Linked DNA regions of Aliamphritea hakodatensis. The protein of the gene in region 1 interacts with the protein of each later gene in a pairwise test. Links are inferred from orthologs where the notes say so. Each region holds a gene or a part of one and is shown on either strand. Other genes may lie near its edges.

The links.
Region 2: the proteins of ftsB (region 1) and PCI15_RS06590 interact in binary tests that used the Escherichia coli proteins (3 or more experiments, as listed by UniProt). The link is inferred for Aliamphritea hakodatensis from one-to-one orthologs.

What each region holds. Positions count from the first base shown.
Region 1 is NZ_AP025281.1:824,517-833,117, reverse strand. Bases 1,226-4,016 are described here. They hold ftsB (cell division protein FtsB), read right to left. Parts: upstream 2,877-4,016; coding sequence 2,574-2,876; downstream 1,226-2,573. Other genes in these bases: eno (phosphopyruvate hydratase), read right to left, coding at 2,948-4,016; truD (tRNA pseudouridine(13) synthase TruD), read right to left, coding at 1,509-2,549; surE (5'/3'-nucleotidase SurE), read right to left, coding at 1,226-1,509. Outside these bases: PCI15_RS03750 (polyprenyl-phosphate transporter), read right to left, coding at 1-7; PCI15_RS03745 (protein-L-isoaspartate(D-aspartate) O-methyltransferase), read right to left, coding at 56-691; more of surE, read right to left, coding at 757-1,225; more of eno, read right to left, coding at 4,017-4,243; pyrG (CTP synthase), read right to left, coding at 4,271-5,902; tRNA lysidine(34) synthetase TilS, read right to left, coding at 6,054-7,430; accA (acetyl-CoA carboxylase carboxyl transferase subunit alpha), read right to left, coding at 7,476-8,429; dnaE (DNA polymerase III subunit alpha), read right to left, coding at 8,553-8,601. UniProt on the Escherichia coli protein: Essential cell division protein. May link together the upstream cell division proteins, which are predominantly cytoplasmic, with the downstream cell division proteins, which are predominantly periplasmic.
Region 2 is NZ_AP025281.1:1,444,560-1,453,354, reverse strand. What follows is about bases 5,811-8,795. They hold PCI15_RS06590 (cell division protein FtsQ/DivIB), read right to left. Parts: upstream 7,740-8,795; coding sequence 6,882-7,739; downstream 5,811-6,881. Other genes in these bases: murC (UDP-N-acetylmuramate--L-alanine ligase), read right to left, coding at 8,706-8,795; PCI15_RS06585 (D-alanine--D-alanine ligase), read right to left, coding at 7,742-8,704; ftsA (cell division protein FtsA), read right to left, coding at 5,811-6,829. Also shown: bifunctional glutamate N-acetyltransferase/amino-acid acetyltransferase ArgJ, read right to left, coding at 1-210; preprotein translocase subunit SecA, read right to left, coding at 310-3,045; lpxC (UDP-3-O-acyl-N-acetylglucosamine deacetylase), read right to left, coding at 3,242-4,153; cell division protein FtsZ, read right to left, coding at 4,284-5,477; more of ftsA, read right to left, coding at 5,591-5,810. UniProt on the Escherichia coli protein: Essential cell division protein. May link together the upstream cell division proteins, which are predominantly cytoplasmic, with the downstream cell division proteins, which are predominantly periplasmic. May control correct divisome assembly.

The DNA.
Region 1 (8,601 bases):
ATCCCATTCGTTTCCCACTACTGCTAATACACGCTAAGCGTATGAACTTTATACTCTATCGTACTGTACCACTTAACAAAGGAACAAATTTAACCGCTTCAAGTACTTCAGTGGTAAATTCCGTTTCAGACTGGCGCACAACCAGCTTCAGTTCCTGCTGTCGTCCACCAACCGGAATCACCAGACGACCGCCAATTGCCAGCTGCTGAAGTAATTCAGGCGGTACCTGCTCAGGTGCCGCGGTAACCAGAATACCTTCAAAAGGCCCCCGGTCAGCCCAGCCCATTCCGCCATCTGTGTGCCGTAAATGGACATTACGTAAAGACAACAGCTGTAAACGTTTGCGGGCTTTTTCCTGTAACGGACGGATCCGTTCAACGCTGTATACCTGATCGGTTAACTGCGCCAGCACGGTGGTCTGATAACCCGACCCTGTTCCGACCTCAAGTACTTTCTTCATCGGGCCTTCAGCTAACAGGAGTTCTGTCATTTTAGCGACGATGTAAGGCTGCGAAATTGTCTGGTTAAACCCGATCGGCAGGGCAGTGTCTTCATAAGCCCGGTGTGACAACGCCTCATCGATAAAAATATGTCGCGGAGTGCTCGCCATCACATCCAGCACCTGCGGATCAGTAATACCCTGATCCTGCAACCGCTGCACTAAACGGCTGCGGGTGCGTTGCGAGGTCATACCAATCCCCTGCAACTGTAATTTATTCACAACAACTCCTTAAACACTTAATTCTCTGACAGCAATCAGTCACTCAGGTTTTCCAGCCACTGGCTTAAATTATCCATCCCTGAGTATTGTGTCATATCCACATTGAGCGGAGTAATTGCCACATAACCTTCCTGAACAGCATAAAAATCGGTTCCGGGGCCGCAGTCAGCTGCAGCGCCCGCACCTGCAATCCAGTAACGTTTAGCACCACGGGGATCAATTGATTCAACCGGTGTATCTGCCAGTACCCGGTGGCCCAGTCTGACCAGCTGCATACCTTTAATGTCCGCTAAAGGACGGTCCGGTACATTAATATTTAATACTGTACGGGGGGCCAGATTCAAGCGCCGGACATCCACCAGCAGCTGCTGAATAATAACCGCTGCTGTCTGATAGTTATCAGGATGACTGCCCAGCATAGAGACAGCGATTGGCGGTAGCTTCAGATACCGGCCTTCGATGGCTGCTGCAACGGTGCCTGAGTAGATAACATCATCTCCCAGATTAGCCCCCGCATTGATGCCTGAAATCACAATATCAGGCTTTTCACACAGCACTCCGGAAATGCCCAGATGGACACAGTCAGTTGGCGTGCCATTCAGGCTGTAAAAGCCGTTATGATGCTGATGCGCTTCCAAAGGGCGATCCAGCGTCAGCGCATTACTGGCACCGCTGCGGTTGCGGTCCGGGGCAACAACATCAACACTGAAGTTTTCGGACAGCGTTGTCGCCAGCGTTTCTAACCCCGGTGCGTACACACCGTCATCATTTGATAACAAGATTCGCATTAAAATTCTCCACGCTGAGCGTTTTCTACCTGACAGATTTCCCGCAGGACACTGGTGGCAAAAGAACCGACAGTCAGATCAAAACTCAGTAGCAACTGGTCATCGGCTTCCTGAACCACACTGAGCCCCTGAGGCAATAAACGCAGGGCACGGCGCTCCTGATTCAGTCCCAGTTTTTCCAGGCCCGTCTGCAGCTCTTCGTAACCTTCGAGCTGTGCGGTTTCCCATTCAAAGGCCTGACCGGTGCAGATAGAACGCCCGCGCCCCCACATTGGCGCGGTCAGATGAATGTCCAGATTATTTAAACGTTCTGCGATGGTCTCATCTTCAGCGTCATACACAAAACAGCTTTGGCTGCCCTGGTGCATCAGTACGTCGCCGGCCATGGGTCCGGTTTCTCCGGCATACCGTGCTGACACTACCTGATTAAACAGAAAAGAACGCACCGCAGAAATATACATGCCCTTTTTATGCTTCTGCCGTTCTTTATATTCGCCTTTAATCAGCGCAGCGCCCTTCACCAGATTCCCCCCATGATGGCCGAACCGCTGCTCACCAAAATAATTGGGAACCCCCTGACGGACCAGCTCACAACGGCGCATAACATCAGCCACATCGGTAACATTACGCAAACGAATTGCAAAACGGTTTCCGGTTAAACTCCCCAGACGCAATTTACGCCCATGTTTAGTCGCCTTTAATACCTGAATCGTATCCCGTTCAAATAACGACCATGTCAGCGGGGCGCGACCCGGCAGATGTACGCTGAACCACTGTTCAGTCACCGCATGACGGTCTTTTTTTCCGGCATAGCCGACTTCCCGGGGACTGACCTGACAAAAGTGTGCCAGTTGCCGGGCAACCCAGTCGGTGTTTTCACCGGTTTTGCGGATATACAGATACACATGATCACCGCTGCCTTCCGGCTCAAATGCCAGATTTTCAGTCACCTGAAAATCATCCGGTTGCTGGCGGATCATGGCAGTCGCGCCGGGCTCGCCATAGACATAATTAAGTTCAGTGGGAAATGCTGTGGTCATGAAAATATCCAGCTAATAGAGCAATCAGGGAGTATCATCAGATACGGGAGGTTTTCCGGGAATTAACTGAAAGAAGGTCTCGTCTTCGCGCACCATACCCAGGTCATTACGGGCACGTTCTTCAAGGGCCGCCAGTCCCTTTTTCAGGTCCTTAACTTCTGCCTGCAAACGATGATTGCGTTCAACAAGCAAATCATTCTCAGCCTGCTGGCTCTGGATTTTATCCTGTAACGCCCACACTTCACGCAGGTTCGCCTCGCCAAACCAGAGACGATACTGCAGAGCTGCCACAGCAATGATCAATATCCAAACAAACCAGCGAAACATAGAATACCGACACCGGTCTCCAGTTAAAAAAGGGGGCTTCCGCCCCCTTATATTCAGTATTTAGCCAGTAATTAGGCCTGGCCTTTGATCTCTTTCAGACCATTATAAACAGCTTTATCACCTAACTGATCAGCAATCCGCAGTAAGCGGTTGTACTTAGCAACACGGTCAGAACGGCACAGAGAACCGGTCTTGATCTGTCCTGCAGCAGTACCCACCGCCAGGTCCGCAATGGTGGTATCTTCAGTTTCACCGGAACGGTGAGAGATAACCACGGTGAAACCGGCATCTTTAGCCATTGTAATGGCATCCAGCGTTTCAGACAGTGAACCGATCTGGTTGAACTTGATCAGGATAGAGTTACCGATGTTCTCTTCAATACCACGGGACAGGATCTTGGTGTTGGTAACAAACAGGTCATCGCCAACCAGCTGTACTTTTTCACCGATCTTACGGGTCAGGCTTGCCCAGCCATCCCAGTCAGACTCATCCAGACCGTCTTCGATAGAAACAATCGGGTAGTTCTCAGTCAGGTTAGCCAGGTAGTCACCGAAACCTTCGGAATCAAATACCTTGCCTTCGCCAGACAGATCGTACTTACCGTCTTTGTAGAATTCAGATGCTGCACAGTCCAGCGCCAGAGTAACGTCTTTACCCAGCTCATAACCGGCATTGGCAACCGCATCACGGATCACAACCAGCGCTTCTTCGTTAGAGCCCAGGTTAGGCGCAAAACCACCTTCGTCACCCACAGCAGTACTCAGACCTTTAGCCTTCAGAACCGCCTTCAGCGCATGGAAGATCTCTGCGCCGCAACGCAGTGCATCAGCAAAGTTATCCGTTGCAACCGGCTGAACCATGAACTCCTGGATATCAACATTATTATCCGCGTGCTCACCACCGTTCAGGATGTTCATCATTGGCACAGGCATAGAGAACTGGCCGGCAGTGCCGTTCAGGTCAGCAATGTGCTCATACAGCTCAACGCCTTTGCTGATCGCGGCGGCTTTAGCTGCTGCAAGCGACACAGCCAGAATAGCATTTGCACCCAGGTTGGCTTTGTTTTCAGTGCCATCCAGCGCCAGCATTTTGTTGTCCAGCGCACGCTGATCAGCAACGTCCATGCCAACCAGACTGTCACGGATTTCACCGTTAATAGCAGCAACCGCTTTCAGAACACCTTTACCCAGGTAACGTGATTTATCGCCGTCACGCAGTTCCAGCGCTTCACGTGAGCCTGTAGAGGCACCGGAAGGCGCACAGGCAGATGCCTGCTGGCCAGTGCTTAGAATCACATCCGCTTCAACGGTTGGGTTACCACGGGAATCAAGCACTTCGCGAGCTTTGATATCAGCAATTGTTGCCATTAATAGAACTCCAATATTACTTAGATATTACTTTTCCAGATCTGCCTGGATTAAGGCAGCTTCGATAAACCCACGGAACAGGCCATGGCCGTCACGCGGAGTCGATGTAAATTCAGGGTGGAACTGACAAGCGACAAACCATGGATGATCCGGCACTTCCACAACTTCAACAAGCTCGCCGTCAACAGAACGGCCGGCAATGACCAGGCCAGCCTCTTCCAGCTGCGCAACGTAGTTGTTGTTCACTTCATAACGGTGACGGTGACGTTCTTTAATTTCTGTCGCACCGTATGCAGCGGCAGATGTAGTACCGTCTTTCAGGTGACAAACCTGCGCACCCAGACGCATCGTACCGCCCAGGTCATCGGCATTACCCCGTAATTCAGTGACACCTTCTTCAGTCATCCACTCGGTAATCAGACCGATCAGCGGGTTCTTCGCATCCGCATCAAATTCTGTACTGCTGGCATCTTCAATACCGGCAACATGGCGTGCATATTCAATCACAGCTACCTGCATACCCAGACAGATACCCAGGTATGGCACCTTGTTCTCACGGGCATACTTAACCGCAGCGATCTTACCTTCCACACCGCGCTCACCGAAGCCACCCGGTACCAGGATTGCAGATACGTCCGACAACAGGTCAACGCCATCACGCTCAACCTGCTCAGAATCGATATACTTAATGTTTACCTTGGTACGCAGCTCGATACCCGCATGGGAAATCGCTTCAATCAGCGACTTGTAGGCATCCAGCAACTCCATGTACTTACCCACCATCGCAATGGTCACTTCACGGTGCGGGTTCAGCTTGGCATCAGCTACACGGTCCCATTCGCTCAGGTCAGCAGCCGGGCAATCCAGGTTAAAGCGCTCGATAACGATCTGATCCAGGCGCTGTTCGCTCAGCAAACGCGGGATCTTATAGATGGAATCAGCATCCGGCAGAGAAATCACTGCACGCTCTTCAACGTTGGTAAACAGAGACAGCTTACGGCGGGAACTGGCAGGAATAGCAAAATCAGAACGGCATACCAGAATATCTGGCTGAATGCCGATTGAGCGCAGTTCTTTAACCGAGTGCTGCGAAGGCTTAGTCTTAATTTCACCGGCAGTCGCAATGTAAGGCACCAGTGTCAGGTGCATGAACATTGCGCGATTAAAGCCCAGTTCAACCTTTAACTGACGCACCGCTTCCATGAACGGCAGTGATTCGATATCACCAACCGTGCCACCGATTTCCACCAATGCAATATCGGCATCACCGGCCCCGTCAATCACACGGCGCTTAATTTCATCAGTGATATGCGGAATAACCTGAACAGTACCGCCCAGATAATCACCACGGCGCTCTTTACGCAGTACGTGCTGATACACCCGGCCGGCGGTAAAGTTATTACGCTTACCCATAGTGGTGCGGATAAAACGCTCATAGTGGCCCAGATCCAGATCCGTCTCAGCGCCATCTTCGGTGACAAAGACTTCACCGTGCTGAATCGGGCTCATCGTGCCCGGATCGACGTTAATATAAGGGTCCAGCTTAAGCATGGTGACTTTAAGCCCCCGCGCTTCAAGAATTGCAGCCAGTGAAGCGGATGCGATGCCTTTCCCCAACGAAGAAACAACACCGCCAGTGACGAAGATATAACGCGTCATGTGGAACCTGTATATGGTCGTAAACTTGGATAACGCTGTTTAATCAGCCATTCCGTTAAGGAATATTTTTTTCACGCAATAAAAAATACCGGCCGGAACAGGTATTAATGAGTGGCTAGCAGTCTGATTAAAACAGCAACATAAGATGGGGCTACAGGGTACCAGAATCACTGCCGGCAAACAATGCAGCGGGCTGCCAATCTAGCCAGAAAGGCGGCTTATTTTCAGCTTCACACCAGCTCTGACAGATACAGATTCCCGGGACCGCTACAATTTCGTCCCCACGGACACACACCGGCCAGTGATCCCGCTGCCACGGCGGCACACCGGCTTCCTGAAACAAATGCTTTAACGACTTCCCCGGCCGGCCTGACGGATGACACCTGTCGCCCTCCCGACGATTGCGAACTGACACTCCGGCCAGCCACAGGTCCGGACTGGCGGCCGATTCAGTCTTTAACAGCAGACGACCACCCGGATACCGCTCAGGTGCCGCCAACACATCCACCAGCAGAGCACTCCATGGCGGACAGCTCATCATCGCTTCGATAAATAAACGGTTGCGGTAGCGGCGGATAATCCGGTCACCCAGTATCAGTTCCGGCTGCCGGTCGCCGGCCACAGTCATTAACGTTCTGAGACTGTCCAGCTGTGCGGCAGTGAGCTGAACGCCTGCGCACCGGCACCAGTAACGTAACAGATTTGCCTGACGCCGCTCCGACAACAACTGCAGCTTATCAACCTGCAAGCTGTTTTCGGCTAAGCAATTCTGAAGATCCGACTGAGCAAATTCTTCCAGCAGCGCTTCGGCATCTGCCAGATGACCGGCCGCTGTCTGAAGGCGCGCACTGACTCCGGACCAGCGCCCGGCCAGCAGAGGCAACACCTGCTGGCGCAGAAAATTTCGGTCATACTGAAGATCCCTGTTACTGGGATCTTCTACCCAGCACAAACCTTCTTCCTGCGCCCACTCTGCCAATTCATTGCGGCTGATATCCAGCAGCGGCCTGAATAACAGGCCTTCACCAAGCGCACGTTGCCGCGGCATTGCAGCCATCCCCCGCACCCCTGCGCCCCGGAATAAACGGAACAGCAGCGTTTCAGCCTGATCATCACGGTGATGCGCCAGCAATACACAGGTATTCCGGGACGACACCTGCTCAAATACCTCATAGCGGGCATTTCTGGCAGCCGTTTCAACACTGCCCGGTTGCAAACACACCCTTTCAGCATGAAACGCCAGCCCACGCAGTTCAGCCTGACGGGCACAAAAGAGCTGCCACTCACCGGCTTCCCGCTGGAGCTGATGGTTAATATGCAATACCGTTAACTGCTCCGCGGGCAAACAGCGGCTGGCAAGCTCCAGCAACACCATTGAATCCAGACCGCCACTGAGGGCAATGATCCAGTGATGAATACCGGACTGATGTGCCAGTTGCTGCTCAAAGCGTTGCATGAAGGTATCGCCGGTCATCTTGCCCATATACAGGTCTCTGTCTGTGTTGCTGGTAATTGTAACCTGAAACAAAAAAACCGCCGGGGATACCGACGGTTTTTTTATAGCAGACAGAGCTTACTGATCAATACCGTAAGACATCAGGCGCTGATAACGACGCTCCAATAGCTCTTCGGTGTTGAATTCATCATGACGGGCCAGCGTTTCCATCAGGTGTTTCTTCAGGTTAGCAGCCATCAGACCGTGATCACGGTGCGCACCGCCCAGAGGCTCATCAACGATCTGATCAACCAGCCCCAGTTCAGACAGACGGTCAGATGTCAGGCCCATTGCTTTAGCAGCATCCGGAGCACGTTCCGCACTCTTCCACAGGATTGATGCACAGCCTTCCGGCGAAATAACTGAATAAGTGGAATAACGCAGCATCAGCAACTCATCACAGACACCGATCGCCAGTGCGCCACCGGAACCGCCTTCACCGATAACGGTAGAAATAATAGGCGTTTTCAGACGGGACATAACCGCAAGGTTGTAAGCAATCGCTTCACTCTGACCACGCTCTTCTGCACCGATCCCCGGATACGCACCCGGTGTATCAATGAAGGTCAGTACCGGCATATTGAAACGTTCTGCCATTTCCATCAGACGCAGGGCCTTACGATACCCTTCCGGACGTGGCATACCGAAATTACGGCGTACTTTTTCTTTAACCTCACGGCCTTTCTGATGACCGACCAGCATAACAGGGCGCCCTTCCAGACGGGCAATACCACCGACCAGCGCCTGATCATCTGCATAGTGACGGTCACCGTGCAGCTCTTCAAAGTCATCAAAGATGTGCTTAACATAATCAAGCGTATACGGACGCTGAGGATGCCGCGCCAGCTGCGAAACCTGCCACTCACTCAGGTCAGAAAATAAAGACTCAGTCAGGCTGCTGCTTTTTGCCTGCAACTTGCTGATCTCTTCTTCAATATTCAGTTCGTTGTCATTACCAACCAGACGCAACTCTTCGATCTTCGCTTCAAGGTCAGCAATTGGCTGTTCAAAATCCAGATAATTGGGATTCATGCGTAACGTATTCCGTTTGTTTCTATATCGCTGCCGGGCGTGTCCCGGTAACGGAAAAAAATTCTGCTAAGTGTACCCGTACATGGAATTAAGAACCAGTATCAGGCGTCACTTAGCGGCGATTTAATAACAAACAGACACAGCATCACCACCAAACTGATCCTTCAGCTTC
Region 2 (8,795 bases), 620 kb from region 1 along the record:
CTTATCTGATTGCAGGTTTGTCTTACAGATACGCACCGGTGCGGCACAAAACTGGTTAAGGGTGAAAACCCCGGCCACTGTGGCCTGCTCTCCCAGTTCCATCAGCACCAGATCCGGACGGCCCGGCGTTTTTACACCTGCTGAAGTCGTACCTACACGCATACCCGCAACCGGATGAAGTTCAGGGATTGCACCGTTACCTACTGCCATTTTTATATCCTCCAACCAAAAGAAAGCAGCCAGGCTGCTTTCTTAAGTTAAACATGTTTTACCGAAGCCACCTGGTTCAGGCAGCTTCGAAATGCATCATCAGTTTAATTTACCGTGACACTGTTTATATTTCTTACCGGAACCGCACGGACAAGCCTCATTACGGCCAACCTTTTTCTCATCACGCACAAAGGTTTCAGCAACAGGTTCTGCGGCAGTCTCACCTTCAACACCATTACCCATTGCAGATTCAGCATCATGTTTAAAATCCATCTGCTGACGTTCTGCCTGTTCACGGCGCTGACGTTCCATCGCTTCGATTTCTTCAGGCTGACGGATCTGAACATTGCTCAGAACCTTCACAACGTCAGTCTTGATATTTTCCAGCAGCTGCTCAAACAGGATAAAGGATTCGCGCTTGTATTCCTGCTTCGGGTTCTTTTGTGCATAGCCTCGCAGATGAATACCCTGACGCAGAAGGTCCATTGCCTGAAGATGCTCTTTCCATAAAGTATCCAGCACCTGCAGCATAACCTGCTTCTCAAAGGTCCGCATGTTATCCAGGCCGACCATCGCTTCTTTCGCCTGATAGTCTTCAACAATTTGCTGTTCGATTTTGGCACGCAGGGACTCTTCATGCAGAGAGTCATCAGTATCCAGCCACTGCTGCACCGGCAACTGCAGACCAAACTCACCTTCAAGATGTTTCTCCAGCCCCGGGATATCCCACTGCTCATCCAGACTCTGAGGTGCAATAAAGGTATCAATGCCTTTATTAATCACTTCACTGCGTACAGCCGTAACCGTTTCAGATACATCACTGCTGGCCATCAGCTCATTACGCTGCTCGTACACCGCACGACGCTGATCATTGGCAACATCATCATATTCAAGCAACTGTTTACGGATGTCGTAGTTACGGCCTTCTACCTTGCGCTGCGCTTTTTCGATCGCATTGGAAACCATCTTATGTTCAATGGCCTCACCTTTTTCCATCCCCAGCGCCTGCATGAACTGACGTACCCGCTCAGAAGCAAAGATACGCATCAAATCATCTTCAAGTGACAGGAAGAAACGGGAAGAACCGTTATCCCCCTGACGGCCGGCACGGCCACGCAACTGGTTATCAATCCGGCGGGATTCATGCCGTTCCGTACCGATAATGTGTAAGCCACCGGCTTCCAGTACCGCATCATGGCGCTGTTGCCACTCAGCTGTTGCCTTAGCAATTTCATCTTCTGAAGGATTTTCAAGTTTGGCAAGCGCCGCATCAAGCTTACCGCCCAACACAATATCCGTACCACGGCCAGCCATGTTGGTTGCAATGGTAATTGCCCCCGGGCGACCCGCTTCAGCAATGATACCCGCCTCACGGCCATGGTTCTTAGCGTTCAGGACATTATGCGGAACATTCTTCTTGGTCAGGAAGGCAGAAATCAGTTCTGAAGATTCAACAGACGCCGTACCAACCAGTACCGGACGTTCCTGTTTCACACACTCTTCAATTTCCTTAACAATGGCTTCGTACTTTTCAGCCACCGTCAGGAACACCAGATCGTTATAATCAATTCGTGCAACCGACACGTTCGTCGGAATAACTACCACATCTAGCGCATAAATCTGACGTAACTCGAATGCTTCAGTATCCGCTGTACCGGTCATACCGGCCAGCGTTTCATACAAACGGAAGTAGTTCTGGAAGGTCGTGGAAGCCAGGGTCTGGCTTTCCTGATTGATGTGTACGCCTTCTTTCGCCTCAACCGCCTGATGCAAACCTTCAGACCAGCGACGGCCCGGCATGATCCGGCCGGTATGCTCATCAACGATGACCACCTGGCCGTCCTGAACAATGTAATCAATATCCCGCTGGAACAGATTATGCGCGCGAAGCGCCGCCAGCACGTGGTGCAACAGACTCAGGTTATGAGGTGCGTACAGGCTCTCACCTTCGCCCAGAATGCCTTTTTCAACCAGAACCTCTTCGATCTTCTGATGGCCCTGCTCAGTCAGCTCAACACTCTTGTTCTTCTCATCAACCGCAAAATCGCCATCAACTTCTTCTTCGCTCTTCGGATCAATCTCACCTTCAAAACGGCGTAAGCCCGGGATCAGCGTATTCATCTGGCGGTAAAGCTCAGAACTGTCTTCAGCCGGGCCGGAAATGATCAGAGGCGTACGGGCTTCATCGATAAGAATGGAGTCAACTTCATCCACTACGGCGTAATGAAAGTCCCGCTGCACTTTTTCTTCAACGCTGAACGCCATGTTGTCGCGCAGGTAGTCGAAACCAAACTCGTTGTTCGTGCCATAGGTAATATCCGACTGATAGGCAGCACGCTTACTTTCAGGATCCTGTCCGGAAAGAATCACACCGACACTTAAGCCCAGCGCTTCATACAGCGGACGCATCCACTCGGCATCCCGGCTGGCCAGGTAATCGTTCACCGTGACAACATGAACGCCTTTACCGGTCAGGGCTCGCAGATAAACAGGTGCTGTTGCAACCAGTGTTTTACCTTCACCGGTACGCATCTCTGCAACCTTGCCTTCGTGCAGGGTGATACCACCGATAAACTGCACGTCAAAGTGACGCATTCCCATCACTCGCTTGGACGCTTCGCGGACGGTCGCAAAGGCTTCCGGCAAGATCTGTTCCAGTGACTGTCCGTCGGACAGTCTTTGTTTGAATTCTTCAGTCTTCAGTTTCAGCTGTTCATCACTGAGAGACTCAAGGTTAGCTTCAAGGGCATTGATCTGTTTAACGATCTTTCCCATCCGCTTGAGTTCACGATCATTCTTACTACCAAAAACTTTCTTTAACATCGAGGTGAGCATAATGTGACTTTTAACCCTTGAGACACGTGAGCGGCTGAAATCCATGCCGCTGTTCTAAACTATTATTGGCCAAGCATTCTACCTCTATTGGGGCAATAAGTTGAATCTCAACCGCGAATATTTTCAAAGACATAAAAAAACCGGGCCTAAACCCGGTTTTAATCAATATTTTGCACTGCCCGCAGGCAATTTTACCTTATGCCAGAATAGGTTTCAGGTATGAAATTGGTACAGCTGAGTCCTGATCTTCAAAAGTTACCACTTCCCAGGCTTCTTCATTTTCCAGCAACTTACGTAACAGCAGGTTGTTTAAATAGTGCCCGGACTTAAAGCCATGGAATTCACCAATCAGACTCTTACCCAGCAGGTACAGATCACCTACCGCATCAAGCACTTTGTGCTTCACGAACTCATCATCATATCGCAGGCCATCTTCGTTAAGGATGCGGTAATCATCCACAACAATCGCATTATCCATGCTGCCACCCAACGCAAGGTTCTGTGCACGCAGGTACTCAATATCACGCATGAAACCAAAAGTTCGTGCGCGACTTACTTCTTTAACAAAAGATGTGCTTGAGAAATCCAGGCTGGCTTCCATATTGCGACCGGCAAACGCAGGATGATCAAAATCAATGGTAAACCCGACTTTGAAGCCATCAAACGGTTTAAAGGTTGCGACTTTGTCATCCATAGAAACAGACACTTCCTGCTTAATACGGATAAACTGTTTTGGCTCGCTCTGCTCTTCAATACCCGCAGACTGAATCAGGAAGACGAACGGCGCAGCGCTGCCATCCATAATCGGCACTTCTTCAGCGCTCAGCTCAACATAGGCATTATCAATCCCCAGACCCGCCATCGCAGACAACAGATGCTCGACCGTAGAAACACGTACGTCACCCTTCTGCAAATTGGTAGACAGGGTAGTATCGCCTACGTTATTGGCACTGGCCTGAATTTCTACTGCAGGTTCGATATCAACCCGACGAAACACAATGCCCGTATTAACCGGCGCAGGCTTCAGCGTCAGGTAAACTTTCTGTCCTGTGTGCAGCCCCACTCCGGTAGCTTTAATACTGTTTCTTAGCGTGCGTTGTCCGATCATATTCTCTGCCAAATTTTGAGTCGCATATTAACCCGACATTGTAACAAAACTTGCTGCATTACAGCAATCCCGGTTACAGCGCATTTTTCGCCTTCAATCCTGATCAAATCTGCAGTTCAGAACTGTCTGTTTAATCTGCCTGACGGCGTAAAAACGTAGGAATATCAAGATATTCGCTATCGGTCTCTCCATCACTTTCTTTGGACACAGCTGGCGCGGATAGTTCCGCGGTCTCTAAATTATTTTCTGCCCGCAGATCTTCGCCCTTACGGCGCAGTACTGCAGGCATTTCCAGCTGCTTCAGATCAAGGCTGCCATCCGGCTTACGGTTCTGGCTGACAACCTTCACAGTTTCTTCCACAGCAGCGCCACCATCAATGCCGGTAGCAACCACCGTAACCTTGATTTCATCCTCAAGGGTCGGATCGATTACCGTACCAATTACGACGGTAGCCTGCTCAGAAGCTATCTCTTCAACCACCTGACCGACTTCTGAAAACTCACCTAACCCCAGATCAGGCCCGGCTGTAATATTCACCAGGATACCCCGTGCACCGTGCAGGTCGATATCTTCCAGCAGCGGGCTGCTGATCGCCGCACTGGCCGCTTCAGTACCACGATTTTCACCACGGGCAGTACCGGACCCCATCATGGCCGTACCCATTTCAGACATCACAGTACGTACGTCCGCAAAGTCAACGTTGATCATCCCCGGACGGATAATCAGATCGGCAATCCCCTGCACCGCGCCTTTGAGCACATCATTGGCCGCATTAAAAGCATTGATCAGTGTACACTGGCGACCCAGAGCCTGCATCAGTTTCTCATTCGGGACGATGATCAGTGAATCAACATTCTCCCGTAATTCACGGATACCGTCTTCGGCGTACTGAACCCGCTTCTTACCTTCAAACGGGAACGGCTTGGTGACCACGGCAACGGTCAGAATACCCAGCTCTTTTGCCACTTCTGCAACAATCGGCGCGGCCCCTGTACCGGTACCGCCTCCCATCCCTGCAGTAATGAAAACCATATCAGCACCGTGTAGCATCTCAGCAATTTTTTCACGGTCATCAACGGCCGCTTTACGGCCAATATTCGGATCTGCACCGGCTCCCAGACCTTTGGTCATCTGCCCGCCGATCTGTAACAGGGTTTTCGCCTGCATACGGTCCAGAGCCTGTGCATCGGTATTCGCACAAATGAAATCAACCCCTTCAACATCTGTTGATACCATATGCTGAACCGCGTTGCCGCCACCGCCACCAACGCCTACTACTTTAATCACCGCGTTCTGCGCGAGATCATTTACTAATTCAAACATATCCCTTTCCTCCAGATTCAGTGCCTGACCCACACCGGCTTCTGTAAACTCTTTATATCTTATAATTTCGTTTTGCCCCTACGGGGCAGCGCCTGTCACTACCGGACAAACACTTAAAAATTTCTGGCAAACCATGCTTTCATTCTGCTTAGCAGCGGCTCTGCCGGCTCCCGGGGTTCGCCAACAGGATGCTCTGCTTTAAAACTGCGTTCCGCACCACCTGCAGGCAACTCCCGCCGGGCATGCTGTAACAGCCCGATACCGGTGGCGTAAATCGGGCTGGCAAGAATATCTTCCATACCCCGGACACCTTTAGGCAATGCTAAACGCACCGGCATATGGAACACTTCCTCAGCCAGTTCAACAGCACCTTCCATCTTGGCAGTGCCGCCGGTAAGCACAATGCCGGCAGCAATCATGTCTTCAAATCCACTGCGGCGCAGTTCTGCCTGAATCAGGGTAAACAACTCGTCGTAACGGGGTTCAACCACTTCAGCAAGTGCCTGACGGGATAAATCCCGGGCCGGACGGTCTCCGACACTGGCAACCTTGATCATTTCTTCCGGACCGGTTAACTGCGCCAGACAGCAGGCATACTTCTTTTTGACATCTTCAGCATGCTGTGTCGGCGTCCGTAACGCCATGGCTATATCATTGGTCACCTGATCACCGGCAATCGGAATAACCGCGGTATGGCGGATAGCACCGGCTGTAAATACGGCAATATCCGTCGTACCGCCCCCCATATCCACCATGCAGACACCGAGTTCTTTCTCATCTTCAGTGAGAACCGAATAGCTGGAAGCCAGTTGCTCCAGCACACTGTTATCTACTTCCAGGCCGCAGCGCTGGACACACTTCTCAATATTCTGTACCGCATTCACAGCACCGGTTACCAGATGAACCTTAGCTTCCAGACGCACCCCTGACATGCCCAGCGGCTCACGGATGCCTTCCTGATTATCAATCACATACTCCTGAGGCAGGATATGGATAATTTTTTCATCAGCAGGAATCGCCACGGCCTGAGCAGCATCCAACACCCGCTCAAGGTCATAATCCATCACTTCCCGGTCACGTACAGCAACGATGCCATGGGAGTTCATACTCTTAATATGGCTACCCGCAACACCCACTGTAACCGAGTGAATTTTACAGCCAGCCATTAACTCAGCTTCTTCAACTGCACGCTGAATGGACTGCACGGTTGACTCGATATTTACAACCACACCGCGTTTCAGACCGCGGGATACATGCGAGCCAATACCAACAATATCAATCCCTCCATCAGGACTGATTTCTGCAACCAGACAGACCACCTTGGAGGTACCGATATCCAGGGCGACAATCATATTATTTCCAGGCTCATTCACGAACTACCTACCCACTTGTCTCTAATCTGCCTTAACCTAAATCAGCAGCGTTTTCCGGCTGTGGCCGCCATTTGACTGCCACACCATTTTCATAGCGAACGTCGATCCGGTCGATCCGACCAGCCTCAACATCATCTTTTAATCTCAACTGATACAGGCTGACAAACCGCTCCAGCCTGCCGACTAAATCTTCACGGCCGAGTACCAGAGTCACACCGTTTTTCAGTTTCAGGGACCAGGCCCCCCGTGCTTCCATCTGTAAAGAATCGACCTGTAACGATAAATGCCGTAAGCGCTGACTCAGTTCGTAATACTGTGCCATCATTTGCCCGGTATTACTGGAAGGCCCCTCAAGCAAAGGTAACTGCTGATACGTAGCAGAACCTTCCGGCCAGAAAATATCCCCTTCATGGTTCAGCAGGCCATTGCCTCCCCAGCGCGCCACCGGAACCTCTTCCTTTACTTCAAGCACCAGACTTGCTGGCCACTGACGCTCCACATTCACCTGATACACCCAGGGATGTGCCTGCGCTTCAGCTTTAACCCGGTTGATATCCGCCGACATCAGGCCGCCATTTACCGCCGCCAGGCTTTTATTCGCCAGATCCGTCTTATCCAGAAAACGCGTCTGCCCTTTAACGGTCAGATGGGTAACCGGCTGATCAAGCCAGATATACAACTTTTCGGTAACGCTGCCGGCCAGCGCAGCAAACACCAGCACCGCGGTCAGCAGAATGACGGGCTTTAACCACCAGTCAGTTTGCCAGGACACTGATAACCGCCAGGTATGCTTTTCAGCGACCACAGATTCAGGCTCAGCTTTAGCCCGGGTGCGCGATGCCCCTCTGGGCGCCGGGCTGGCGATATCCTGATGCTCTGCAGCCGTCATACTTACAACGTTCCCCGTAAAATCTTAACCACCAGCGCTTCAAAACTGATACCGGCTTTCCGGCCCGCCATCGGCACCAGACTATGATCAGTCATTCCCGGCAGCGTATTCACTTCCAGCAACTGAAACCCAACGCCGGGTAACTGCATCACATCAACCCGGCCCCAGTCTTTACAGCCCACCATATTGAAAGCATTCACGGCCAGTGACTGAAGTTCAGTTACTTCAGCATCACTCAGCTCGTTATCAAAATGATACTGTGTGTCATCCGACTGGTACTTAGCTTCAAAGTCATAAAAATCATTCGGGGTTTCCAGCCGGATAACGGGCAATGCCTCACCGTTAATTACAGTGACCGTAAACTCAGGCCCTTCAATCCACTGTTCAGCCAGCACTGCCCGGTCATATTTAACCGCCTCAGCGTACGCGGCTTCCAGCCCGGCAATGTCCGCGACCTTACTCATACCGATACTGGAACCTTCATGAGCCGGTTTAACAATGACCGGAAAACCAAGCCGTTCTGCAACGGCGGTGAAATCGCTGTCAGCCGTCAGCAATTCATAAGCAGGCGTGGGCATGCCCGCCCCCTGCCATATTTGCTTACACTTGACCTTATCCATCCCCAGTGAGGATGCCATCACACCGCTGCCGGTATAGGGTTTGCCCATAATTTCCAGCAGTCCCTGTAAAGTGCCATCTTCACCGCCGCGGCCGTGCAGGATCAGAAATGCCCGGTCGAAACCGGCATCCATTAACTGCTGCACCGGCGATAAACCATCAACCAGGTTTTCACCGTCACCGCATAAATCAAGACCGAACGCATTCACACCGGCATTCTGCAAGGCTTGCAGCACTTCTGCACCGCTCTTCAGGGACACCGAACGTTCTGCCGAATTCCCGCCATAAATTACAGCAACCCGGCCAAAACGGTCCTGTAACTGCGCATCAATACGATATTCAGCCATATCAGCTCTCCTGTGCGGTGCTCAGATCAAGTGACGCTAACCGGTGCGCCAGTGCGGTGATATCGCCGGCTCCCTGAGTCAGCAATAAATC